DNA from 2 places in the Paenibacillus sp. 1A_MP2 genome. Region 2 is predicted to be linked to the other one. Evidence: predicted binding sites of a transcription regulator. Region 2 holds the regulator's gene; the other holds the start of a gene.
The links. The regulator LexA, encoded in region 2, represses DNA repair genes until DNA is damaged. The targets are predictions, from matches to a motif close to CGAACATATGTTCG.
Positions count from the first base shown of each region.

Region 1: a site for LexA is predicted at 1,826-1,839, ahead of ACTWJ7_RS36220 (DNA polymerase IV). Genes of this name have one in related genera too.

Region 1 covers NZ_JBQQCS010000005.1:296,861-301,078, forward strand. The annotation lists gene ACTWJ7_RS36210 (hypothetical protein) at 1-215, opposite strand, end outside; gene ACTWJ7_RS36215 (YolD-like family protein) at 199-564, opposite strand; gene ACTWJ7_RS36220 (DNA polymerase IV) at 561-1,802, opposite strand; gene ACTWJ7_RS36225 (FRG domain-containing protein) at 2,058-2,420, shown strand; gene ACTWJ7_RS36230 (hypothetical protein) at 2,435-3,250, shown strand; gene ACTWJ7_RS36235 (hypothetical protein) at 3,268-4,218, opposite strand, start outside.
Region 2 covers NZ_JBQQCS010000001.1:3,282,102-3,286,319, forward strand. The annotation lists gene ACTWJ7_RS16080 (aldehyde dehydrogenase) at 1-1,292, shown strand, start outside; gene lexA (transcriptional repressor LexA) at 1,404-2,030, opposite strand; gene ACTWJ7_RS16090 (LysM peptidoglycan-binding domain-containing protein) at 2,346-2,723, shown strand; gene ACTWJ7_RS16095 (DUF896 domain-containing protein) at 2,820-3,029, shown strand; gene ACTWJ7_RS16100 (hypothetical protein) at 3,157-3,669, shown strand; partial or broken gene ACTWJ7_RS16105 (HAD family hydrolase) at 3,698-4,218, shown strand, end outside.

The DNA.
Region 1 (4,218 bases), on a different contig from region 2:
ATTATTTTAATATCATTTTGCTTGAGCGTTTTCTTCAGCTCAACCATTTCCACAGTGATCCTTCTCTGAATCGTGTCCAGATGATCCACATAAGCAGTCTTCATTTTTAACGTTGAAGCGGATATTCTTTTTTTATCCTCCTCGATCGTATCCATTAAGAATGGGATTTCTACGTGTCTCTTTAGTAAAGCTAATTCTTCAGATGTCTGTTTCAAAGTCAGCCCCTCCATCATTAAGTCGAACGGAGAGTAGCTTGTCAAAATCTATCCAATCATAACCCTGTTCTAATTCGATCTTAATTCGTTTTCCAGTGTTACTTACAGACGTAACTATCCCTTTTATAAATGTACTCCCAGTTTTGTTAAACACTTCGAGGGTAGCTTCCAACGTATAATTAAGAGACATCCGTAAGTTCTGTCCAATGATCTCTCGTTCATCTTCGTGTAAAAGAGGTTTATCTATATAGTGTTTTTCTGCATGGTGTGCATTGATTCGCTCTTTATGCTGCGGCAACATAATCCGATTAGATTCCCATAATCCGTTAGCTACCAGTTTTTTGCTCATTTATAGTGGCCTCCAATTTTGTTTGATCTATCGATTGCCTGACCAGCTGCAGTAATAGAACTTGCTCGTAGTATGGCAATGTCTCCAAATCGATCTTTGATGTCATCCATGACTCGATCAATCGCCCGTTTCTGCTCTACATCATCGAATAAAGATAATTGGTACGTGTCCGCATTAGATAAATCAGAGAGTGATACGCTGACACGACGAACGGGCTGTCCGTCCCAGTGATGATGAAATAGCTTCTTAGCAACCCTACACACATCCACGGTTATGTTTGTGGGGTCGGGTAACTTAATCTGTCTATGAAACCCCGTTGGCCGGTCAAAATCTGCTCCAGATGAGCTGACAGAAACGACGCTGCCCATCAGTCCCTTTTTGCGCGCTCTTCTGCAGACCTCTGTACAAATATCTTGAATGACCACATCAATCTCCCAGGCCTCTGTATAGTCTCTGGGAAGAGTCATTCCATTTCCGATATCCTTTTGGACGCTATGTGTTGAGATCGATACCGGACTTTCGTCTAAACCATTGGCAACCCGCCATATGACCTCTCCATTAACCCCCCATTTGCTTCTTAGCTTGGATAATGGCGTAGTGGCAAGATCTTCTATTGTCTGGATCCCCATCTTCCAAAGATGTTTTTCCATTCTCGATCCAATTCCCCACATTTCACGTATAGGTTTATGCCCAATATGTTTATGCAGCTCTTCCTTCTTTAAAAAGAATACTCCACCATCAATCTTTTTGGCGATCATATCACAACAAAGCTTACTCATCACTTTGTTGGTCGAAATACCTGCTCTGGCATATACGCCGGTCTCATTAAGTATTTTGGCTTGAATTTGTTTGGCCAGGTCTATGGGGTCGTTACCAAACAGATGCAGTGATCCAGTCACGTCAGTAAATAGTTCGTCTATGCTGTAGGGTTCCACGAGGTCAGTAAACTCCTCAATAATGGACATAATTTGAGTTGAAACCTCGATATACTCCTGCATATGGGGTCTCACGACAATCAATTCCGGGCACTTTTGAAGTGCCTGCCATAGTGGTTCAGCTGTAGATACCCCTTTTGCTTTAGCCAGTGGACATGCAGCGAGAATGATACCAGAACGTCTTGCCGGATCTCCCGCTACGGCTAAGGGTTTGTTTTTATATTGGGGCATCTTTGCTTTTTCAACTGAAGCATAAAAGGATTGCATGTCAATAAGCATGATTGTTCGTTGTTTAGTTGCCATTGGTATCACTCCCGCACATTTAAAGAACGTATGTTTGTATATATTATAAACCGAACACACGTTCTTTATGCAAGAGGTAAATTTTTATTGTTCAGCTACCTTCTTGGCATGACTGAGATATTGTTTCTGTTCACTTAGTGGATTTTCTGTAAAAGAATTATACAAAAAGCTAGAGACGTATTTTAAAATGCATGGTTTAATTGTATGAGAACAATAACATGTTGCAGATATGGTTTGTTAAGGAGGAGTATGATTATGAATAAAGAGTACACAGTTTCCACGGTCACAGAATATTTAGACCTAATTAGTCGAAACAACTTTAATCATTATATCTTCCGTGGTCAGAATGAAGCATTCGGAGGCATTGAAGCGAGTGGGTTCAGACCTTACAAGGGTGGGTTTTATTCAGATACTTTCTATGACATAGAAGGTATGAAAAAAGAATACTTCAATAAGGTAATAAGGAAGATTTCCTCTGACGAGCGCCAACATTTCCTAGCTTTCTGCCAGCATCACGGATTACCTACGAACATAGTTGATTTTACAACTTCTCCACTTGTTGCTTTATTTTTGCATGTAATGAAAAAGAAAAAAATACATTTGCCGAAGTCTATTTAATTAATAAAAATAGGTTGATTGATATAACAGATATACTTGTTAGTAATGATAGTCAGAATTTCTTAGAACTTCTTGTAGAAAATACAAATGTTCAACAACAGATTCTACATAAAATAGAAAAATTGTTTGTAGAGAATAGAGATAAATTCGTAAACTGGATTCTTAATCTGATTGAACTTTATGATAAACATCAATTCAATATATATGGTGAAACTTCCTCATTTGAAGATGTGGAGTCCGAACAAGAATTGAGTCTTTCATATTTTAAGGATAAGATAAAAAATGAGGGGACGAATACACTCAGTGATCTCTACACATATGTGCTCAATGAGCTTGAAGATGAAGAGTATACTTATGGTGATAGATATTACGTTGAGGAGCTTGAGATTATTCAGTATGGTAAAGAAGGGATTGGTGCAAGAGTATATCTGGCATTACTACTAAATCTTCTTCAGATCTTTATTAGATACCAAGAAAGGATAGACTTACAACTCGATGTTTATTTTACCTATCAACCCCCAGATTTATTCGATAGAATTATAAACCAGAAAGGTTTGTTTGTTTATCAACCCTACTTATATGATGTTGAGAATGCATACAAATATGGAGTTTTAAACTATCAATATGTGATCCCAGATATCACTATAAAAGTTGATAATTACAATGTTATTTTGAAAGAATTAAATTTTCTAGGTGTGAACTTAGAAAGTATCTATGGTGATTTCGATAACATTGCTAAATCAATTAAGTTTAACAACTACCTGTTACTTCAGGAAAAACAAGAGATAAAAAAGAATAAGCATTCACATAAAGCAGCTAATCACAAGTGATCGGCTGCTTTTATTGTTTAATGAGCTAACTGCATTGCTCTAGCCATAAAAATCTCATCTACTTCACTCACGGACATCTCAAAATGTTTACTGGCTTTCTCAATTACAATGGAGTCGTGTATTTCAGGTACGTAATTGTTTCCGTAATTCGTTAAGACATCAAACTCCTGCATCATATACTTGTAGACGGCGTCAGCATCACTGTTTTGAGTATTACTTGTCTGCACGCTTTCAGTTTTATAATAAGCAAAGGAAGTTGAGGTAATTCGGTTTTTTCTGTAGAGTGCTACGTAATCATTAAAGCTAAATGGAGATTCATCCTCATAAAATTCATTCAAGTATTTGTAATAATTGATTAAATCTTCGTTTCGTCCCGTGTAACCCTTGGGAATACTGTATAAGGACTCTAATGCTTTTTTATCTTCTTCAGCTTGGCCATAGATATGATACATAGAAAGGTGATACATCATCTGGAGATCCTGACTTGGTGTTGGGATTTCATCAATTAATTCCTTTATTAAAGTATATTGTCCTGTGGCTAAATAGCCGTTTACTTTATCCCAAATTGTCTCGCTCTCGATTGCTGCTGTCTGAGAATCACTCGTACTAAAAGCGTATGTATATTCAATTATTTTTCCAAGGGTCTCTTCGGACAAAACAAACTCACCCTCTAGATTTTCGCCATGCTTACCAATAATGTTTTGAACTGAGTCAGGCTGTATTATAGCTGCTTGAGATGTGATCCGAAGACTATACACTCCAGGTACTAAACCTTCTCCATTATTAGAGAGCCAATCACTTTCTATCGTACCATTATTGACTTGAACTTTTGCATGAGCAGAATATTCATCTTCACCTGTTACAGATAGGACCAGTTTCGTTTCATTTGGTAAGCTAGTGATGCCGGTAAATTTGAGTCGATTTTCCTTATCAAATTCTTCTTTTACGGTAAGTTCAACATGAAGACT
Region 2 (4,218 bases):
AGAAACAACTCGTTGCCGCACAGCGGACATTTTTTTATACAGGTCAGACCAAGCCGATTGAGTACCGTATTCGTGCTCTTCAGCAATTAAGACAGGGAATTGAGAAGTATCAGCAACGTATTCTTGATGCACTTCGTGCCGATCTCAATAAATCCGAAACAGAAGCTTATGGCTCAGAGATTCGCATCGTATTGGGTGAACTGGATTTTGCATTGGAACACTTGGAGGAATGGGCTACACCAAAACCTGTGCCTACAAATTCTGCTATACCTGATGGCACAAGCCTGATTTATCCTGAACCTTATGGCGTTGCTCTTATTATTGCACCGTGGAACTATCCGTTCCAATTGGCCTTTGGTCCTCTGATTGGAGCCATTGCTGCAGGTAACTGTGCCATTATTAAGCCGTCGGAATTAACTCCTGCGGTATCACGTCTGACTTATGATTTGATTCATGAGATATTTCCTATTGAGTACCTGGCAGTTGTGGAAGGGGAAGTTGAGACAAGTACAGCATTATTGAAGGAAAAGTTTGATTATATTTTCTTTACAGGCAGTACAGGTGTTGGCCGTATCGTTATGAAGGCTGCTGCCGAGCATTTGACTCCGGTTACGCTTGAACTAGGTGGCAAGAGTCCGGTCATTGTTCACCAGGATGCAGATTTGCAGCTGGCAGCTCAGCGCATTGTTCGCGGTAAATTTCTGAATGCTGGACAAACCTGTGTCGCTCCGGACTACCTGCTTGTACACGAGAATGTACATGACAAATTACTGGAATTGATCGATGCAGAGATTCAGGATAAATTCGGAGATGATGTGATGCAAAACGCAGATTTTCCGCATATTGTCAACGGGCGTAACTTCGACCGATTATCGGTGTTGCTCCAAGATGGCAAAGCACTGATTGGGGGACGTTCTGAGCGTGATCAGCTGCTTATAGAACCAACAGTATTGGGACATGTGGATTGGAATTCCCCTGTGATGCAAGAAGAGATCTTTGGTCCGATCCTTCCTGTATTTAAGTTTAAAGACCTCAATCCTATGCTAGATGAGATTATTCGCCGTCCAAAACCACTTGCATTATATCTCTTCACTAAGGATGAGGCTCTGCAGGATCAGGTTCTGAATCAAGTATCTTTTGGTGGTGGTTGCATAAATGACACATTGTCTCATATGACTTCACATTATCTTCCGTTTGGCGGAGTAGGAGAAAGTGGAATGGGTTCCTACCATGGTCAACAGAGCTTTGATGTGTTTTCTCATCATAAGAGCATTCTTAAACGCAGTGAATAACAAGCTTACGTAGAGCAATATAAGCAGTAGGCAGAAAAGAGGTTGTCCCGTTCAACGGGACAACCTCTTTAAGTATCTTATTGTGAAACATCTAAGCTGCTTCAAAACATATTAATGAATATCACGGAAAAGCCCAATGACTTTGCCCAGAATGCTAACGTGTTTCAAACGCAAAGGTTCAAAAGTCGAATTTTCCGGTTGAAGACGAATATGATCTTTCTCTTTGTAGAACGTTTTTACCGTTGCTTCATCGTCTTCAGTCATGGCTACTACGATATCGCCGTTATCTGCAGTTTGCTGCTGACGTACGATAACATAATCTCCGTTAACAATGCCTGCTTCAACCATACTGTCTCCCACGACCGAAAGCATAAATACTTTCTGTTCGCCCACATAATGCGTAGGAAGAGGGAAATAATCTTCGATATTTTCTGTTGCTGTGATTGGAACCCCTGCAGTAACTTTACCCACGACAGGAATGCGAGCAACGCTGTGAGCAAACTGATGTGAATGCTCTGACTCTTCCTGGCTGAGAAGCTCAATGGCTCTTGGTTTGGTTGGGTCACGTCTAATTAGACCTTTCTTCTCCAAACGATCCAGATGTCCATGTACTGTAGAGCTGGAAGCCAATCCAACGGCTTCACCAATTTCGCGTACGGAAGGAGGATACCCCTTCAACCGGACTTCATTGCGTATAAACTCCAGAATAGCCTGTTGCCTGCTGGATATCTTCGACATACCGTATCAACCCCATTTTAGTAACGTTTGGGAAAATTATAACATAGAACCTCCGTTCGTACAAACATAAGTTCTAAATAAAATGCCATAAAATCAATGTTTTTTTGCGAATTTGTATGAAAATGAATTTTGCATCTAAGCAAATACTGCAAATGATAGTGCCATACTATAGAAGAAAGATAGTAAAAGAAAGATGAGTGATAGAACTCAATAAAAAAAAGCGAACAATTGTTCTAAAAAGTTATTGTGCAAAACAAGTGTTCGTGTTATATTGATTTTAACGGATAGGAACAAACGTTTGGAGGTCGATATTTAATGAGATATTCTACTTATCAAAGCATTTACGAACCGGTGCATTCAGAAGTGGTTGAAACTAACATAAGAAATTTTAAAAAGGTTTTTGCAATAGGTAATATCCCAACCTGGGTGTTGAAATTAATAATCGTATCATTAATTATATTGGTTGGTTGCAGTACAGTGCTAACAGTGTTTGCAGGCAATGAGAACGATTTGTTGCCTGGAGGAAAGATGGCAGTTTCACAAGGAGATACGCTGTGGAGTATATCATTGGATCATAAACCGGAAACGATGGATACACGTGTATATATAGAAGCAATTAAGAAAGTGAATCAACTTCAGTCCACTTCAATAAAGGTGGGGCAAGTCTTAATACTGCCACAATTCACAAAATAAAACTGCATATCCACACGCGCTAATGCGTGTCAGCTTGACAAGCTGCCTTTAACATGTCAAAGTTAATAAGACTTTGTATTTTTGGAGGGGACAAGCTTGGATATAGATAGTCTGGTAGCACGTATTAATGAATTGGCCCGTAAGCAAAAATCCACTGGATTGTCAGAGGAAGAGCTCGCTGAACGTGCCAAGCTTAGAGAGATCTATTTGAATAACATTCGAAGCAATTTCAGACAGCAGCTGGATTCGATTGAAATTGTAGATGATGAGAATGATCAAGGCCACCAAGGCAAACTCAAACATTAAGGAAACCTAATGATATCATATATGATATTTAGGTTTCTTCCTGTTATCTAGAGGTTGCAAATTATAGGGGGAAATGTTGGTTTGCATTTATGTAAGCCGATACAAAGAACATCTAAGGGGGATTCTCATGTCGCGTTCGTTCGAGAGAACAGTTCGGAAAAATTCTAAGCAGTTGAATCAGCAACGTAAAAAAAGCGGTCAACCGGTTTCCGGTACACCAGGTGAGGACGTATTCAAAGGACGCAGCCTTCTGTTTCCTATTTTTCTGATCGGACTAGCATTCCTGTATCTCTTTATGAGTACGTTTCTTGTTAAAGCGCCGATGACCACCTGGGACTGGGTAACCATGTTGCTGTATGTATTTTTGGCAGTCATCTTCATGCTCCGTCGTCCATATGTCAAAATAGGAACTAACCGGATTTTGACGACAAAGGGCAATCGCGAGCGTTCAATTGGAGTTGACGATATCGTGAAATTCAGAATTGAGCCAGGCACAGTTGTGATTGAGCATAATGCACGAGGTAAGAGATGGGTATTTACCAAACTACTCAATCGTTATGATACCGATGCAATTACTGAGCGTCTTCTGAAATTCGCCAAAGCACATCAGATCACCGTGGAAACTTACGAGAAAAAGTAATTATTGCATAAAGGGGAAGATGACCGAAATGGCGTTAAAAGCGATTTTGTTCGACCTGGATGATACTTTGCTGTGGGATGAGCGCAGTGTTCGAGAGGCCTTTCATGAGACTTGCCTGATCGCAGCGCAAGAGACTGGAGTTAAACCGGAAGATCTTGAAGAAGCTGTTCGTAATGAGGCACGTAATCTATATGAGTCCTATGAAACTTTTTCGTTTACCAAAATGATTGGGATCAACCCGTTCGAAGGTCTTTGGGCTAACTTCACGGGTGGGGATCAGCCGGAGTTTCGCCAGCTGGAGCAGATTGCACCTGCATATCGTAAAGAGTCATGGCGTCGTGGCTTGTTAAAGCTTGGTGTTGATCGTGAAGATCTGGCGGAAAGACTTGCCTCACAATTTGGGGCAGAGCGGAGATCGAGACCCCATGTCTATGAAGAAACGCTGGAAACATTAAGTCATCTACAAGGGAAGTTCAAGCTTTTGCTTTTAACCAACGGCTGTCCTGCGTTGCAACAGAGAAACTTGATGGTGTTCCGGAATTAGCTCCT